Regions from separate parts of the Komagataeibacter ossonobensis genome, predicted to be linked through region 3. Evidence: riboswitches for the same ligand, from Rfam matches in the RefSeq annotation. Region 3 holds a riboswitch; each other region holds the start of a gene.
The links. Region 3 has a riboswitch for cobalamin ahead of AC1RQ9_RS16860 (DUF2147 domain-containing protein). Riboswitches for the same ligand answer to the same signal wherever they lie in the genome.
Positions count from the first base shown of each region.

Region 1 (7,234 bases), on a different contig from region 3:
GAAATGAGCTTCACCAAAAACTTCTTTATGATGAGCCATGACCTTCAGGACCGGGTGCCTGTATGATTGCGGGGCGGAGTGGTAAAATGCACCTTGCGTGCCCATTTTCACTGCCCGAGGTCTCCTCCATGCCTACACCCCATATTGCCGTCATTGGCAGCACCAATATCGATTTTGTCGTGCATGTCGCCCGTTTTGCGCGACCGGGTGAAACGCTGCATGTCCATTCCTCCACTACCGGGCTGGGCGGCAAGGGGGCCAATCAGGCGATCGCGGTGGCGAAGCTGGAGCAGGACGTGGCGCTGGCGGGCTGGACGGGCAAGGACATGCTGGCGGATATGGCGCGCACCACGCTGGAACAGGCAGGTGTCGATACACGCTGGCTTATGGAAGACCCGGCGGCGGACACCGGCCGGGCCTTCATCACCATCGACCACGCAGGCGAAAACCAGATCCTTGTCGATGGCGGGGCGAACATGCGCCACGGGGCAGAGGCCACGTCCCTTCTCGCCCCTGTTCTGGATCACGCAACATTGGTGATGATGCAGATGGAAATGCCCCCTGCACTGGTGCTGGCAATTGCCCGACTGGCCCGCGCACGCGCCATTCCGGTCATGCTGGACCCCGCACCGGTTCCCGTGGATGGCCTGCCGGAAGATCTGTACGCGCTGACGGATATCCTGACCCCCAATGAACGCGAGACCCGTGACCTGACGGGTATCGAACCCACTGATGAAGCAACTGCCCTGCAGGCGGCCCGCATCCTGCACGCACGCGGCACACGCACGGCCATCATCAAGCTGGGGCATCGCGGCGTGGCGTATTCCGCACCGGATGGGCAGGGGTTCGTCCCACCCTTCCGTGTCCGGGCGGTTGATACGGTGGCGGCAGGGGACTGTTTCAATGCAGGACTGGCCTGCGCGCTGGCGCGCGGGGCGGCAATTGGGGAAGCCGTGCGCTTTGCCGCTGCCTGCGGCGCATTGGCCACCACCCGCCCCGGTGCTGCACAGGCCGCACCGGACATGGGGGAAGTCGCAGCCCTGCTGGACCAGCACCCCCCGGCCGACCTTGTCTAATGGACTGTAAACGCTATAGTCCGGATTACAAGTCAGCGGTCCCGTGCAAACGGGTGAAAAAGGGAATGTCGTAAACCCCGGCGGGATGCCACATCCGGGGGTAAAGTCGGCAGCTGTACCCGCAACTGTAAACGGAGAGTGCTTCATCTGGCGCCGTCACACGGCACCCACTGGCCCCGGCCGGGAAGGGAGATGGAATGCAGTGACCCGTAAGCCAGGAGACCTGCCGTTGTCCTTAACAATATCGCCGGGCGGGCTGACCGGAGATGGACACGAGACATGTACAAGACCAGCTGACATCCCGTCCCCCCACGCCAGCAGCAACCCGTTACAACGGGCCGCTTTTTCCGGACCCTCATGGCCGGACCCATCCTGACGGGATGTTTTTCATGAAAATCCTTTTCACCCCTGCAGCACGCCATGGCTGCACGCGTACCCTTCTCCTCTCCTGCAGCCTGATCGGCATCACAGGCATCAGCATCCATGCGCAGGCCCAGACACAGATCGCGCAGGATCGCGCCCGCCTGGGCAATTCCACCCCGTTGATCCAGCAGATCGACCCGGCCACGGTGCGGGATTCCGAACGCGCGCAGGCCGATACGGAAGAACAGGCCGCGGTCGCCGCGGGCGGCGAGGACAGGCTGGACACCAGCGGCAACCTGCTGGGCAACATGTGGGGCGCGCGGCCGTGGCTGTACAGACACGGCATCACCTTCGACATCCAGGAAGTCGATGAGGTCTGGGGCAACGGCACCGGCGGCACGCCCAGCACCAATGGCGACGGTCAGGGTTCGGGCACAGGCCCCGCCTATGACGGCGTCACCATGCCGACGCTGACCATCGATACCGAAAAGCTGTTCGGGCTGAAGGGCGGGCTGTTCAATGTCAGCGCGCTGCAGACGCGCGGGCGCTCGATCTCGCAGGATCACCTGAACAACTTCAACCCCATCAGCGGGTTCGAGGCCGACCGCTCCACCCGCCTGTTCGAACTGTGGTACCAGCAGTCCTTCCTCAAGGGAAAGCTGGACGTGAAGATCGGGCAACAGGACCTGGATACCGAATTCCTGGTCAGTGATTACGCATCGCTTTACCTGAACGCCAATTTCGGCTGGCCCATGGCCCCTTCGGTCAATTTGTATGGTGGCGGGCCGTCATGGCCGCTGTCCTCGCCCGCCATCCGCATCCGCTACCGCCCCAGCGAGAAATTCACCTTCATGTTCGCAGCCGCCGACGACAACCCGCCGGGCAACCGCTACAACTCCCTGCCCATCCAGCAGGCCACCGGATCGAACAGCGGCTTCAGTTCCGATCCCACCAGCCAGACCTATGACGGCGCCAACGGCACGAATTTCAACATGGGCACCGGCGCGCTGCTGATCACCGAACTGCAATACGCGCTCAACCCCCAGCCTGCCGACATGTCCAACGTGACCAGGAACCCCGGCCTGCCGGGGGTGTACAAGCTGGGTGGCTATTACGATACCGCGAAGTTCGCCGACTACCGCTACAACCAGCGTGGCGGTTCACTGGGGGCGGCCACGCTGAATGCCAGTGCCACACAGGCCGACCTGACCCCGCGATGGGACCGGGGCAACTGGATGGTCTATGGCATCATCGACCAGATGATCTGGCGGCCCTCGCTGACATCACCGCGCTCGCTGGGTGTATTCGTGCGCGCCACGGGTAATGGGGGCGACCGCAACATGATCAGCTTCGCCATCGACGCGGGCCTGAACCTGAAGGCCCCGTTCAGGGGGCGTGACAACGACACGATCGGCCTGGGCTGGGGCATTGGCCGCGCCAGTTCGGGGCAGCGCCAGTTTGACCGCGACAGCCATTCGCTGGTGCAGGGCAATGAAAACCACCTTGAACTGACCTATCAGGCGCAGGTCACGCCGTGGCTGGTGATGCAGCCCGATTTCCAGTACGTCTGGCACCCCGCGGGCGGCGGCGCCGACCCGTCCTTCCCCTACCGCCGCACCGGCGATGAGGCGATCTTCGGCCTGCACAGCAATATTACATTCTGATGGGCGGGCATATTCCGGCCGATGCGGATACGCCATGCCACGGGCCGGGCACGACGCCCGTCCTGCTGGTAGTGGTACTGCTGCTATTCGCATGCGCGGCCCATAATCCGCGCGTTCCCGCTACGGGAAGGACAAGAGGAGACAAAAGCACAGGGCGGAATTGAAAATTTACATTGTTGTGAGGAACGGGCCCCTTCTATACGCCTGAATACATAGGCACATGGCCGGATCCCGTGCCGCATTGCAAAAGGAAAAAACCGTTGCGCCGTCTTGTTGCTTTATGTCTTCCGCTTGGTATGGCCGCCTGCGCGCAGCACGCCCCCCGTCCCATGGTAAATTACTGCCAGCAGCCTGCTGTTGAATCCGCAGTGGTCGCCATTGCCAACCAGGGCGCGCCCAATGCATCCTCGGCCGTCGGTTTCGAAGGCGGGACGATCAAGAGCGCGATCTATAACGACCATATACAGGTCATGGCCTGCCACGGCAGTCTGGTGCGCAAGGATGGCACGCGGCAGGATGGCATCGCCGTTGCCCGCCTGCCGCACATGCGCACGGGATGGAAGGAAATCTGGGGCACCAGTGCGGCCAGCCACCAGTGGATATCGGATGCGGACATAGAAAAAAACAAGCAGAACCGGTACGCGGACTATTACGAACACACGCCACAGGCATGCAAACCCTATGCGCATGACCTGTTCTACGGCACGCAGAAATCGGACAAGGACACCGAACACCTGCGCGAGACACTGTATGACTGCCTGGCGGACCATGACGTCAAGCCACTGCGTCCCGTATCAGGCGTGGACCATACCTACAGCCCGTTCGGCATGAACTTCTACATCCCGTATTATACCAACCTGAACGCGGACGATAACGGTCCCTTCCTGTACTGATCGCAAAGCGGAACCCAGCCTGCATGGCCATCCTGCCGATTGTCCGCTTTCCCCATCCCTGTCTGGAACAGGTGGCGGAAGCTGTTGATGCGACTGCACCCGCAACCGCGCAACTGGCGCGCGACCTGCTGGAGACCATGCATGCGGCCCCGGGAATCGGGATCACCGCGTGTCATGTGGGCATTGCGCAACGGCTGGTGGTGATTGACCTGCCGGATGGGGATGGGCCGCATGTCTATGCCAATCCCGAAATCATCTGGCAGTCGGCGGAAACATCCACACAGGAAGAAGGTAGCGTGTCCATGCCCGGCATCCACGCGCCCGTCACCCGTCCCGCACGGGTAAAGGTGCGCCATACCCGCGCTGACGGTCAGGATGTGGAAGAGGACGCCGATGGCCTGCTGGCCACCTGCCTGCAACATGAAATCGACCAGATCAACGGCATTTTCTGGCTGAAACGCCTGTCACGCCTGCGGCGCGAACGGGCGTTGAAGCGTTATGCCAAGCTGGGACGCGACAGCAGATAACTTAAAAAATCATAGAAAGTTTTTGGTGAAGCTTTTTGCAAAAGCTTCAAAAGAACGCCGCCTTTTTGAAAAAAGGCAGCACCCAAAAACTTTTATTGTTTTTTATCAATTGGTTGTTTTCAAACAGTCTCTTATCAATGGCGGCCCGTCAGGCCACCTTGCCATCATCCAACATATAACCACTGGAACGCACGGTGCGGATCAGGTCCGCCCCACCCGTGGCGTTCAGCGCAAGGCGCAGCCTGCGGATGTGGACATCCACCGTACGTTCTTCCACATGGATACGGTCATCCCACGCGGCAGCCAGTATTTCGGCGCGCGAAAACACCCGGCGCGGATTGCGCAGCAGGTGCAGCAGGATACGGTATTCCGTCGGCCCAAGGGCAAGCGGTGTCCCCGCACGGCTGACCCTGCGCCCGGCATGATCCAGCGTTATGTCGGCAAAGGTCAGCACGTCCTCGGCCTGTGCCGCCGCAGGGGCGGCCGCCCGCCCCGCGCTACGCCGCATGACGGCGCGTACGCGCGCATGTAGCACATCCATTCCGCACGGCTTGACCAGATAATCATCCGCCCCGGTATCCAGCGCGTGGACGGAATCCTGTTCCTCGCCGCGCGCGGTCAGCATGATGATCGGCAGGTACCGCGTGGCTGTTGCCATGCGCAGCCTGCGGCACAGGTCAACCCCGGACAGGCCCGGCATCATCCAGTCCAGCAGGACAAGGTCGGGCTTCCACTCGCTCACCTCACGCAGGGCGTCCAGACCGTTATCCACCGGCATGACAAGGTGGCCTGCCGCCTCAAGGTTGTAAGACAGCATGACCGACAGGGCAGGGTCATCTTCTGCGACAAGGATGCGCAGCGGGCGATCTTCAAGCAAGGACGTTAACCCCCCTGTCCTGAAAACCCGCCACGGGGACGGACAACCGGCAGGATCTCACCCGTCGCGGTGTAATAGACGCGTTCGGCGATATTGGTGGCATGGTCGCCAATCCGTTCAAGGTTCTTGGCGATGAACAGCAGGTGCGTGCACGGCCCGATATTGCGCGGATCTTCCATCATGTAGGTAACCAGTTCGCGGAACATGGCGTTATACAGTTCGTCCACCGCCGTGTCGGACTGCCAGACTTCACGGGCCAGATCAGCGTTGCGCTGGCTCATGGCGTCGATCGCGCGGCGCAGGTTGTCCTGCACCAGCCGCCCCATGCCACGCAGGCCGCTGAGCGAGATGCGCGCCGTCACCAGTTCCGTACGCAGCGACCGGCGCGCGATGGAAGCGGCGCAGTCACCAATGCGTTCCATATCACCCGTGATCTTGAGTGCGGAGACCACTTCACGCAGGTCGCCCGCCACGGGGGAACGCAGGGCAAGGATGCGGATGACCATCGCCTCCACATCGCGTTCCAGCTTATCGACCTGCGGATCGAGATCGGCTGCGACACCGGCGGCGTTTTCATCACGGTCGGCAATGGCGGCGACAGCCTGCGATGTCTGCTGTTCAACCAGTCCGCCCATCCGCGCCATCATGGAACGAAGCTGTTCCAGTTCCTGTTCATAACTGCTGACGATATGTGCCGATTCCTGTCCCACCCGCGAGAACCTTCCTGCCTGCCCGCACAATTATACGGGATATGCCCGATAACAGGGCGTATGATACGTCACACGGATATAATATATCCGTCCCGAATTTGTTCAAGACGATGTCATACCCCATGGGGATGGCCCAAAATAATGAAATAAAAAGATTTCTTCAGGAACGTTCCATGCCCCGTGCCCCTCGCCCCCCAATCCTGCCTGATCCGGCCCCCGTTTCCTGCCGGCGGATGCTGACCGTAGCACTGGGCACGATGCTGGGCATGGGGCCGGGCATGGCGTCGGGGAATGACAACACGCCTGCCACAACACCCGCCACGACACGGACCACCACGCCCGCGCATCTTCCCGCAGTACCCACGGAAACCATGACCGTGACCAGCCAGCACGTGGTGGGCACCCAGCCCGGCGGCGGCCTGATCCGGGTGGAAGACGCGCCGAAATCCGTCAGCACCATCGGCACCGATTTCATGCGCAAGCAGGCGCCCAGTGCGACGGCGTTCGACATGGTCAGCCTGCTGCCTGGGGCCAATGTCTCCTCCTCCGACGCGCTGGGGTTTTCGCCCCAGACCAACATCACGGTGCGGGGACTGAGTGGGGATTCGCTTGGTTACATCCTGGAGGGCATGCCGCTTAATGATATCGCCTATTACAACGGCTATCCGGGGCAGTTCGCGGATACGGAAAATTACCAGAGTGTCTCCCTGCAGCAGGGATCGGCCGACCTTGATGCCCCCGTCCTGAACGCGGCGGGGGGACTGATGGACATGTCCTTTCGCGATCCCGCCATGAAGGCCGGGGGCTATGCGGATGTCTCGTACGGGTCATACAACACCAACCGGCAGTTTTTGCGGCTGGAAACCGGGCAGATCGGGCATACCGGCCTGCGCGGCTTCGTGTCCTATTCCCATGGCTATACCGATAACTGGCGCGGGCCGGGCCATGATGAACGCCAGCACATCGATTTCAAATTCCTGCGCGAATGGGGGGCGGGCAACCGGGTCTCCCTGATCGGGACATGGAATACGATGGTCGCCAGCTACTACCCGCCGGTGGACAAGGCGGACTGGCAGGCACAGGGACCACATGGGGCGGCCAACAACCTTGCCGCCACCTACAAC
Region 1 is NZ_JBXAYQ010000013.1:85-7,318, forward strand. Features, by position in the region: partial or broken gene AC1RQ9_RS09280 (hypothetical protein) at 1-111, opposite strand, end outside; gene AC1RQ9_RS09285 (ribokinase) at 129-1,076, shown strand; cobalamin riboswitch at 1,096-1,321, shown strand; gene AC1RQ9_RS09290 (carbohydrate porin) at 1,466-3,103, shown strand; gene AC1RQ9_RS09295 (hypothetical protein) at 3,364-3,996, shown strand; gene AC1RQ9_RS09300 (peptide deformylase) at 4,020-4,523, shown strand; gene AC1RQ9_RS09305 (response regulator) at 4,672-5,400, opposite strand; gene phoU (phosphate signaling complex protein PhoU) at 5,406-6,110, opposite strand; gene AC1RQ9_RS09315 (TonB-dependent receptor) at 6,284-7,234, shown strand, end outside.
Region 1: linked by a shared signal. The riboswitch ahead of AC1RQ9_RS09290 (carbohydrate porin) and the one ahead of AC1RQ9_RS16860 (DUF2147 domain-containing protein) in region 3 are both predicted to bind cobalamin.

Region 2 (7,234 bases), on a different contig from region 3:
CCCCGCGAACTGATTGCGGCCATGAACAACATGCAGGGCCAGTCCACCAGCGGCATCAACACGCTGGCGCAGGCCGCCGCCGTGGCCGCGCTGAACGGCCCGCAGGATTTCCTGAAGGACCGTGCGACGGAATATCAGGCGCGGCGTGACCTGGTGGTCTCCCTGCTCAACGCCATTCCCGGCGTGCAGTGCCATACGCCGCAGGGTGCGTTCTATGTCTATCCCGATATCAGCGGGTGCATGGGCAAGACTTCGGCCGGTGGCCGCCTGATCGCGACAGACGCCGATTTTGTCATGGCGCTGCTGGAAGAACAGCAGGTGGCGTCCGTGCAGGGCGCGGCCTATGGCATGAGTCCGTTTTTCCGTATTTCCTATGCCACCAGCACGGATACCCTGCGCGAAGGCTGCCGCCGTATCGCGGCCTTTGTGGATGGGCTGAAGTAAAAAACCTTTTATTTATAAAAATAAAAGTTTTTGGGCGCCGCCTTTTTTGAAAAAAGGCGGCGTTCCTTTTGAAGCTTTCCGCAAATCGCTTTACCGAAAACTTCCATTGATTTTAAAGCACTGTCATGAACTGACTTTTCAAACAGTCTATAAGGGCGGGAGCCATATCCAGAAAAAGCCGGGGCATCGGAATGGTGCCCCGGCTTTTTTTATGGTCGTACGGTTGCGTTGCGCGGGAATAAGGCAAAGGCGCACAGGATCGCGCGCGGGTAATGGCCACTGGGAAATCATGCACGATCAGCGGCACAGTGCCCATGGCAGGACGGCCCCGTCCACCCGCCGGGCCGTGACCCCGTAAACCGTGCGCATGAGGTCATCATCCAGCACCTGCGTGGCCGGGCCATAACGGATGACGGCGCCCTTGTCCATCAGTACCAGTTCATCACAGAACCGGGTTGCCAGCACCAGGTCGTGCAGTACGACGACAATGCCCTTCCCCTGCCCCGCCTGCTGGCGGAAAAGCTGCATCATAGACAGGGCATGCGCCGGGTCGAGTGCCGCGATCGGTTCATCGGCCAGTATGACCGGCGCATCGGTGGCCAGTGCGCGGGCCAGGTTCATGCGCGCCCGTTCCCCGCCGGACAGGTGGCTGGCCGGGCGCGCGCACAGGTCCAGCAGGCCGGTGGCGCCCAGGGCATACGCCACCGCCGGGTGATGGGCGGCATGTGCATTGACCTGCCCATGCGGCAGACGGCCCAGTGCCACCAGCGCGCACACGGGCATGGGGGGTGGCGTCCCGCCATCCTGTGGCACGAAGGCAAGCTGCCGGGCGCGTAATGTCGGGCTGATCCGGCTCATGTCATCGCCCAGCAGCGTGACATGCCCGCAATCAGGGGGCTGCAGCCCCGCCAGCATGCGCATGAACGTGCTTTTCCCCGCCCCGTTCGGCCCGATCAGGCCGATCACCCGCCCCCGCGCCAGCGTAAGCGACGCGGCGGAAACAACCATTCGGTCCCCGCGCCTGAGCGAGACGCCGCATGCCCGCAGAAGGGTCATGGCATTGTTCTTTTCAGCATGATGACGCGGGCAAGGAAAACCGGCGCGCCAACCAGCGCCGTCAATACGCCAAGCTGCAGTTCAGGCCCGACCGTAACCGCACGCACCACCATATCCGCCGCCAGCAACAGCATGCTTCCCCCCAGAAAGGACGGCACAAGCAGCCGCGATGGCTGGTACCCCGTAAGCGGCCGCAGCAGGTGCGGCACTACCAGCCCCACAAAACCGATCGCGCCCGACACCGCCACGCAAGACCCCACGGCCACTGCCGCCCCCAGCACGATCCGTGTCTGGATGCCCCGTATCCCGTGCAGGCGGAAGCCAAGGCTTTCGGCCACGTCCTCGCCCAATGTCAGCGCATCCAGCGCGCGCCCTGCCGACAGCATGAGCAGCGTGCCGCACACCACACCCGGCAGACAGATCCAGACATGGGTAAAGGTCCGGTCCGTCAGCGACCCCATGAGCCAATGCATGATCTCGAATGATGCATACGGGCTGGGTACAAGGTTCAGCACCAGCGCCGTCAGGGCCGCGGCAAAGCTGCTTAGCGCCGCACCCGCCAGCAGCAGCACCAGCGTGCCGCCGCGCCCCACCAGCCCCATCAGCACGGCCACGGCACACAGCGCCCCCGTCAGCCCACCCAGCGGCAGGGCCGCAATGGAAACCTGCATGAGGCCGGTATAGAACACGCTGACCGCCCCAAGTGCCGCCCCGCCCGATACCCCCAGAATGCCGGGATCAGCCAGCGGGTTGCGCAGGTACCCCTGCAACACTGCCCCCGACAGGCCCAGCGTCCCCCCTACCATGACGGCAAGAAGCGTGCGCGGCAGGCGCAGCTGCCCGACAATGATCGCGCCTGCGCTCTCCCGCCCCGCCAGCAGGTCCGCCAACGCGTGTGCGAACATGACGCGGGTTTCCCCCCACATGAGCGACGCGCAGGACAGCCCCACCACTCCGGCCAGCAGCATGATGTTCAGTAACAGGGCATTAGGGGCAGGTTTCACCGGATGGTCCCCAGTCTATCGCGGGCGGCACGTAGCATGGCGACACTGTCCAGTGTCTGCGGCAGGCCACACAACCACAGCCGTGCGGGCAGATCCAGATGGTGCGGCCCGGCAAAGGCCCGTTTCAGCGCCGGATGGTCCAGCATGGACTGGGCAAGCGACGTGCCCTGCCCCGAACGGTCCAGCACCAGCAGGTCGGGCGGGCGCGCGATCAGGACTTCCATGGAAAAGCGGGCCGTCCCCTGCCGGTCCATGACGGTTGCATGATTGCGCAGGCCCGCATGGCTCAGGACATCATCGGGCAATGACCCCGCGCGGCTGACGAAACCATTGGCGGCATAGATCGCGGCCGTCGGGCCGGTGGGATCGGGCACGGTGGACAGGGCGGCAAGGCGGCTGGCGAAATCCGCAGCCAGCGCGTGTCCCCGCACGCCCGCGCCAATGGCGTTCGCCACCGCCATGATCTGACCGGGAATATCCGCCAGCGCCTGTGCCGGGGGCAGGACGACAACCCGCGCGCCCCGCTCGCGCGCCGCCTGAATGGCGACGGCCGCCGTATAGCTTTCGCCCAGCACGACATCAGGGTGGGACGCCACGACATTTTCCGCCGTGGGACGCAGGATCGGCACATGCCGCGCCTGTTCACACAGCACGGCATTCCAGCAGTCGCGCGCAAGCGGCGTGACGCCCACGATCTGCCCCGGTCCGGCCAGCAGCAGCAATAACTGGTCGGTGCAGACATTCAGCGACACCACGCGCGGCAGGGGCTGTGCCCGGGCCATCGGGGCACAGGCAAGAAGGCCCGCGACAATGCCCGCCATTACCCGCTTCATGTCAGTAATTCAGCATGAAACCGCCATAACCGGCGCGACCGGGCTGCAGGTAGCCGATCGGCTCCTCGAACTGGCGGTCCAGCAGGTTATCGGCGCGGGCATAGACGGACACATAGCGGTTGATCCTGTAATTGGCGGCCACGTCGATGGTGAAATACCCATGCCCCTTGGCACAGGTGCTGCATGTCTCGCTGCCGATGACCGGCAGGTCGCGCCAGCCGCTGGTATAGAGGATATTGCCTGAAAAGGTCAGGTCGCGGATGGGGGTCCATGTCGTGTTGAAATTGAATTTATGCTGCGGACGCTGCTGCAGTTCGTTGTGGTTCGTCGCATCGCGCGCATGGGTCCAGGTGTAGCTGAGATTGAATTCCAGACTGCGCAGCGCCTTCCAGTTCACGAAGGCTTCCACGCCATACATCCGCGCCTTCGCCACATTGGCGTAGGAATAATTGTAGTCATATGACGAATCAATCGAAAGCGAGGACTGGATCAGGTTCCTGACCCTGTTGTCATACCATGTCGCGCCAAAATTCAGGTGGTCATGCAGCAGTTTCTGCTCCACGCCCGCGTCATAGCCGATCAGCTGTTCGGCCTTCAGGTCCGGGTTGCCCTTTTCGGAATACCCTGTGCCCACCTGGCTTGCGAACAGCTGGTACAGCGACGGGCCATGGAAGCCCGAACCGGCGCTGGCCTTGATGATGGTCCCCGTGCCCGGCACATGGATCGCGGGCGCCACGCGCCATGTCACGTGGTTGCCATAACGCGAATTGGCGTCATAACGGATATTGGCCGCGCCGTACAGGATATGGCGCCAGTTGCCCTGATACTGCCCGTAACCCGCGGTCGTATCCATGCTGGCAGTGGTATTGTACCCACTGTCCCAGATATCGGCGGCTGTATGGCTGGTGTTGAACATGTCATGGAAATGTTCGGCCCCGACCAGCAACTGACCATACTGCCGGAAATTGAACGTGCCGTGCCAGTCCACCTTCAGCCGGCTGGAACGGTAATAGTCAGGGTCGGGATTGAGCGGGCTGCCATAGCTTGTGCCCGTTTCCGTCCAGCGATTACGGTTGGTCATGTAACCAAGGCCAAGCACCTGATCGAACAGGCCGTGGAAGGACACCAGATGCGCCGTGCCGCGCACGATGGCCGCGTTCTGGGTGGTCTGTTCGCGCACACCCCTGTCACCGTACAGATTTTCGCTTTGCAGGTCATACACCGAATAGGAATGATTGTTGTCCTGTATCAGCCGCGCCGTAAGCCCCAGGTCGAAATTGCGGGTGACATCATAACCCAGCCGGATATTGACGCCACGGTTGTCATTGCGGTTGCCTTCATGGCGCTGCTGCTGGTCCGCGCCATAATGGCGTTCGATATAGGACGGAATGTTATGGAACCCGTCCATGCGGTAGTGGGAGAATTCAACATTGTAATGAAAACGCCCTTTGCTGCCCCGCGCACCGAATGTCTGGTTGAACGTGCCGTAGCCACCGCCTTCGATCCGGACGAACGGCCTGAAGCGTCCCTGCCCCTGTGCCGTGGTGATGTCGATGACCCCTGCCATGGCGTCCGCGCCGTACAGGCCGCTCTGCGGGCCGCGCAGGATTTCGATCCGTCCCATGCCGTCGGTCACGAATGTCCCGGCATCAAACATGCCGGTCGAGGAACTGCCGTCGTTTATGTCCATCCCGTCAAGGCGGACCTTGACCTCGTTGGCGTTATTGCCCCGCATGAAAATGGATGACGTGCCGCCCGCCCCACCCGTCTGCACCACGTTCAGGCCCGGCTGGCGCGCAAGGATATCGCTCAGGCCGCGCCGCTGCTGGGTCTGGATCTGCTGTTCGGTAATGATGGTCATGCTGGTGCCGATATCATCGGCCGCCGTGGGCCGGCGGGCGGCACTGACGCTGATCAGTTCAGGCAGGCCTGTATCGCCGGGTGAAACAACGGCTTTCGCTTTCTGGTTCCTGACCCCATACTGCTTGGCAGGCTGCCTTTGTGCTGTGTCCTGCCCGGCAGGGGTATCAGCATGCGCTACCGCCGCCCCCATTGTCATCAATGTGGTGGAAGCAATCAGCAGATTACGGAAAAGGGTCATCGGACTAAGGTCTCGCGGTCACATCATCGTTGCCACGAGAGCGTGCCGCCACACGGTTTCCAATCCGTAGGGAAACCCGTAACGCCACACCGCCGGGACACCCCGCCCGACAGTTCCCGGTCGCAACCATCATGACGGCAGGTCTCCTGGCTCACGGCGTGACATCCTGCACAGCCTTCCCGGAAAACCGCAGTTTCCAGTGGCCCGGACCATGATATCCGGTAATGCAAGGACAGACCGCTTACAGTTGCGGGGACAGCCGGGGCATTGGATCGCAATCCGCACCCCGTTCCCTTTTCATCCCCCCGCAGGGGGAACCGTCGGCATGGTTCTGATCGTGCGGGGCGGCCGTGTCAACCCGGACGGTCCCGCGCCCGACGTCCGCTGGCAGCCGTTAGCGGGCGGCGGCCCGGGCCTGCTGCAGCAATGCCGCGATCCGGGCACAGGCATCTTCCCCCGCCCCCCTGGCAAAGGGGGAACTGCGCGCTTCGTAGGTATGGCGGTCGTAGCTGCGCACATCGGGCATGTATTTGGCCCCGCCATCAACCATCGTCGCCACCATGGTATGCGCAAAGGGCGAATGCGCGCGGATCCGGGCACCAAGGGCTGCGGCCAGTTCCGGTTGCACGCCCACCAGCGCCAGGTCACCGATACGGACCAGCACGACAGGCAGCGAAACCGGTGGCCCGGCAGTATAGGAAAAAGTGGTGACCGGCCCCGTGGCGCGGCCCGTGCGTGGCGAGAACGCCTGTGACGCCACCTGTATGCTTTCACGCCGGATGTCGAGTGTCGGCATATCGGTAGCCCGGATCTTCCCCGCCACATCCACGACCTGTGCGCCAAGGCGTGCGCCCAGAAGGTCAACAATCGCGAACCCGGCATCGTGAATATCCATCCGGCCCGCCCTGCCGCCCGCATTGACGACGGGGCGGTTCGCCTGAAGATAGGGTGCCTGATCGCCCGCCGCCCCGACCATGAACAGGGCGGCCGTGTCGGGACCGTACCGTGCCTCGACATATCGCATGGCCGCACCGGCAAGGTCCGCCGTCATGAGCCTGCCGCCCGTGCTGGTGACCGATCCATCCATGACCGAGGACTGCACGGCAAAATTCATCATGACCGCCAGCGGCCTGCCATCCAGCCGGTCAATGCGCAGCACGCTTACGGTCGGGTCCGTATCACCCGCGTCATCCGCGCCCAGCCACCAGCCATATGGGGTTTGCACGTCACGGTTCACGCTGACCCGGCTTGTCCCCACGTCCGCACCCACACGTGCAGGCTGCATGGATGCATGGGCGCGCGTCGTGGCCTGCCGTGCCGACTGGATGACCGCCTGCCATGCGGCGGCATTGGCCTGTATATCCGTGCCCGGCGGCGTCTGCGCTGCCGCGAATATGTGCGGCGCGGAAAAGGTGTGGCTGGCGCTGACAATGATGTTGGGGGCGGCAATACCCGCAACATCCGTCACGATGGCCTTGATCGCGGTGATCAGATCACCGAAAATGGATGTCAGGTCCACCACGACAATGGCGAGCCGGATTGTCCCGTCTTCCAGCAACACGATGCGCACGGCCAGCGGGTCGTGCTGTCCGGTAAAGCCATCAATGGGAAACTGCCCGGGCGGAAAAACGATATCGGCCCGCCCGCTGCCCGCACGAAACGCCGGCTTTCCGGTCGTGGCGGCACGTACCGGTCCCGCGCCCAGCGCCACAAGGGCGCCAAGGCCCATGGCCGCCATGAAATCCCGTCTTGATGGCACGACCTGGTCCCCTTTTTCATTGCGTTTCATGGGCACG
Region 2 is NZ_JBXAYQ010000009.1:17,414-24,647, forward strand. Features, by position in the region: gene AC1RQ9_RS07775 (pyridoxal phosphate-dependent aminotransferase) at 1-444, shown strand, start outside; gene AC1RQ9_RS07780 (ABC transporter ATP-binding protein) at 742-1,500, opposite strand; gene AC1RQ9_RS07785 (FecCD family ABC transporter permease) at 1,497-2,468, opposite strand; gene AC1RQ9_RS07790 (ABC transporter substrate-binding protein) at 2,501-3,325, opposite strand; gene AC1RQ9_RS07795 (TonB-dependent receptor plug domain-containing protein) at 3,339-5,438, opposite strand; cobalamin riboswitch at 5,558-5,775, opposite strand; gene AC1RQ9_RS07800 (neutral/alkaline non-lysosomal ceramidase N-terminal domain-containing protein) at 5,833-7,227, opposite strand.
Region 2: linked by a shared signal. The riboswitch ahead of AC1RQ9_RS07795 (TonB-dependent receptor plug domain-containing protein) and the one ahead of AC1RQ9_RS16860 (DUF2147 domain-containing protein) in region 3 are both predicted to bind cobalamin.

Region 3 (4,491 bases):
AATCCCGGCTTCGTAAGGCAACCTTAGCAACAGACCTCGCGGCCTGCGGCTTATAATTCGCATGTACTTTCCTGACCCCAGGACACAGGTACCTACGTTTTATTCTGATAAAAAGAAATATCCATGAACACAGATATGAGCATGGTACCCCCTTCCATTGCGTCGCGCCTAATGGCGACCATTACGGAGCCAGAGCCGGTTGTTGCAATTCGGATGCTTATTGCGGCCTGTCTGGATCAATCCTCGTCCCTTCGCCTGCGGCTGCCAGAGGTAAAACAGCTTTTCGCCCGCTTTATAGCCGCCATTATGCGTGAAAGGACAGATGCTCTGGAGGCTATTGCCAGCTCGGTGGAAAAACAGATCACCGCGCTGTCTTTTCGTCCGTTTACGCCGCGACAGGTTCGACGGATTCTGGGGATCACCAACCAGGAGCGTCTTTTCTGGACACGAGACGGGCGCCTGCACCAGACAGGAACAATCCTGAACAATCAGCGCGGCCAGAAATTCAGAGTTCCTGTATATTGTGCCGAGAGAATTGGATGGCTCAGTCAGAACCCAGACATGATCGCGGCATGGCGTGACGAGGATGCTCGCATCCTGACTCAAGAAGGCCTGTCCGATGCAGATCTTTCCAGTTAATCCGCTCCGATTCCCGGTGAAACGAAAAATGGCCTCTCCCGTCCCTTCGCCTGATTTTATTCTCATACAACAGCGGCGACGTCAGCGTTCTGTCTCGGTATCCCGCCTTATGGAATCCGCACCTCTGCGGGAAGATGTAATTCAGGCAATAGCCAAGACTGAACTCCCTGCCCCCAATCCGGAAGACCGCATTCGTGCGGATGGATTTGAAACATTCCTACGTCTGGTACCTTCCGCTGGCCGATTACCCGCTGCGCCGAAGGCGCGGGGCGACTATCTTGAGGAACTGTTTTCGCCCCTGCTATTAGAAGCTCTCGCCTATGTGGATACAGCCCGCGATTTATCGGACACGCACGGGGTCGAGGCGCTCATGGCCTTGCTTCAGGCCTATATTTCCGCGCAATGGACAATTGGCGCGCGTGACGCCGCCATGCACTTGTATAGCGCATCAAGCCCGAACGCCTGATTGACAACATAGTGGCTAACGCGCGGGCGCGTATCCCCGCCCGCGTGTTTCGAAGATGAAGACACTGAGTGACCTACACTTATTGGATCGGAGCGACAAGTTTGATTGGCATCAACAAGCTCTTCGTTCCATGCAGGCCGGCATCGCGTTTCGAGGAATTGGGCGTTCCTCTCACTTCGCGCATAATGGAATGAGACCCTTGATTGATGATGGCCCCGCGCGAGCGGGTTAAAAGGGAACGCTGTAACGCTCTGGCTGGACAATTCTGTTCCGGGAGCCAGTCAGCGGCTGCTCCCGCAACTGTATGCGGTATGCCACCAGTTCGTTCACCTGCGGGTGAGCCACTGTTTCCCTTGGGGAATGGGAAGGCATGAACTGGCTGGCCATGATCCGTGAGCCAGGAGACCTGCCATCGTCTGCAAACCACGTCGTCGGGCGGGATGCACCGAAGGCAGGAGATTTCCCATGCGTCATGGGAAGACCAATGCGGCCGATCAATGCCCCCCATGTTTCCTGTTTCTGGCGGAAACATCGTGATGCAGCATCGCGGGACCGGCGCGTTTCTGACAACCGGCACGGGACGCCCGCATGTTGCTGAAGACCCTTACTGGGCCCTTCAAGCCGGTGCAGCAATGGGCAGCAGGCGCGACAAGGCTATCATGGAAAACGTCCATGGCGTAGATAGCACCCTCGCCGCTCATTCCCATGGCGCGCATCTCGGGGCATCAATCATGCGCTTTTCGATCCGAATTCCCCGATAGATCCGCCGATGTCCCATAATTTTAGTCATGTACGAAGCGACGAAAGACACATCATGAATATTGCGCAAAAAGCAACCTGTGTCTCGCTAATACTCAGTATCATGATTGGAGGGGCTGCTGTTCACGCACAAGTTCCTCCAGCGACAACAGTTCCGCCCGCCGTTCTGGGGCAATGGGTCACCAGAAATCACAAGGGTGTTTTCGAGATCACACGGTGTGGCGACCATCTGTGTGGAAAGCTGGTTGGCCTGAACTATAGTGATGACATCCCACGCGACCAGACGGGCCGTTCGGAATGTGGGTTGCCCATGCTGCGGGACTTCGTGCCGGATCCGGATCAACCAGACCGGTGGAACGGGTCCATTCTCGACCCCAATACCAATCATGTGTATCAAGCGCGCATGTGGGTTAACCAGTCCGGACAACTCAAGTTACGGGGCTATCTCGGGATTCCGATGTTCGGACAGACACAGACATGGCTTCCTTATAGCGGTCATATCGGCCCGAACTGCAAAATGAGCACCTGATCTGCGTGGTGCCTGGTCAGGAGAAGATGCCCATGCGCCTTGAGACGGGGCATGGGCATCTATCAGTTTATTATCCTACGTCTTTCTGGGACGGCATACCATTCTGGATAAGCAGTTGGCGCAGCGCCATGATAACTGGAAAGACCTCCTGATTCCGGTCGCCGTCCTGCTCCCGCCAGGCCTGCTGCTCCAGTTCAACAATTTCGCGATCTTCTGTGAAAACACGCTCCGTAAAGGCGATCAGCAGCGGCCACGCCAGATCCAGTAAAAATGGTATTTTCAACCTGCGTATGGAGAGCAGGCCAAATACCCGGTTGATCAATTCTTCCCGGTCCTGTGGCACATATGCAATCCACAGTTCCATGACCGGTTCATCAATCCCCTCCGTCTCGATCCGCAATGTCTGATAGGGATACTGCGTGCGGATGGTCATGACATCCCGATAGGCAAAATCCCGGCCATCCTTGCGACGCTGCCCGTAAATCAGAGCCTCGCTCAGCGGCTGCCTGCCAGACGTGCGGGCAAAGGTATAGCGGGCCTCCACAAAATCCTCTCCCCGATCCATGCCTAGAAACCGTGGTTTCATGCCTCCGACCAGTCGGCTGTGCAGGATCTGGTGGTTCATGTCCATCAGGTTTTCATGCATGAAGCTGTAGTGACATTGCACGACTTTTCCAAACCGGCGGGTACGGTAATGGGGGTCACGGACACGCGGAAAGTCCGGCAGCGCAATGCTATCGGATTTTTCCAGATCCCCCATGAACACAAAGATGAGGCCATCCTTCTCCCGGCATGCCCATGTCCGCAGTCGTGGCGGTTCATTTTCCAGCTTCATGCCGGGGGAAAAACACTGGCCACGCCGACTGTATTTCAGTCCATGGTATGCACAGCGAATGAAATCTCCACACACTTCTCCCTTGCTGAGTGGTAACTGCCGGTGGGGGCAAACATCATCCAGCGCAAAGATGGCCCCGGCCTCGGGCCTGACCACCACGATGGGTTGCCCCGCGTACCGTACGCCAATTGTCCTGCCCCGACGAAGTTCACGCGACCATGCAACCGGATACCAGAAATCCGGATTGCTGCGGACACGACGGATATCCGGATGTGGCGAAGCAGCCCCATCCGGGATGGCTGCTTCCGATGTATTTCCTGTCATGATATTTTCAATGTCTCACGCTGTTATCAGCGCATGGGACAAAACGGATATCATTTTCGCAAAAGTCGCGGATGGATGCGCTGCGACGTGCTATCGTGCGTCGGCTGGCCACGGCCACGATTTCGGACATTTTTTGCGGCAGGACGTTCGTAATGTCCGGATCGGTCAGGGCATTGCTGTCACTTAACGCACCCGATGGCGCGATCATGAGACGATCCGGCCGATGCGAACGCAGCGTCTGTTCCACGATGCCGTGCGCCATGCCGATGTGGGTAGGCGCCGCGCTGCAGCTATCGACCAGCCCCAGCGAGAGCCAGCGATACGCCGGGAAATGCTGCAGGACATACGGGAAATCGCGATAGCCATGCACAACGTCCACATGCAGGCCGCCAAAAGGTAGCTGCAGCACAAAAGGAAGATGTCGCCCGAAGCCCCCGCCGCCCCCGACCAGAACAAGTGACGTGGCCCTTGATGCTTCACTGAGGACATGCCAAGCAACGTCCATATGGGTCAGCGTGGCTGCGGGCAGGCCAGGATGGGCAAGGATTGGCTCATCAATCTGGATCCAGAAGCATCCCGCGTTGTTCAGTTGTTCGAAGCATTCAATATAGGCGGGTAGCAGGCGCATCAGTCCCTGGCCGACACTGTCTCCCTTTGTCATGCCGCATAACGCAAGGAAACTGACCGGCCCCAGCAGAACAGGCCGGGTGCTGATACCCAGTTGTTCCGCTGCAAGAAATGCGTCGCGGGGCCAGTTGCGCGCAAGATGGAACGCCTGCCCCGGTCTGAGGATGGGCTTTCTGTAATTGCCGTGCATCGGATCACAGGCTGTGACTGTATTGTCGGTGCCCACGCCAAACATGCGGGCAGTCTGCACGACTCTGTCCCGCCATGGGCTATTGGCCGTAGCGATATGGGAAATGCCTGCCGCGTGCTGGC
Region 3 is NZ_JBXAYQ010000053.1:5,035-9,525, forward strand. Features, by position in the region: gene AC1RQ9_RS16850 (hypothetical protein) at 124-639, shown strand; gene AC1RQ9_RS16855 (hypothetical protein) at 620-1,105, shown strand; cobalamin riboswitch at 1,299-1,533, shown strand; gene AC1RQ9_RS16860 (DUF2147 domain-containing protein) at 1,920-2,393, shown strand; gene AC1RQ9_RS16865 (aromatic ring-hydroxylating oxygenase subunit alpha) at 2,464-3,552, opposite strand; gene AC1RQ9_RS16870 (uroporphyrinogen decarboxylase/cobalamine-independent methonine synthase family protein) at 3,560-4,491, opposite strand, start outside.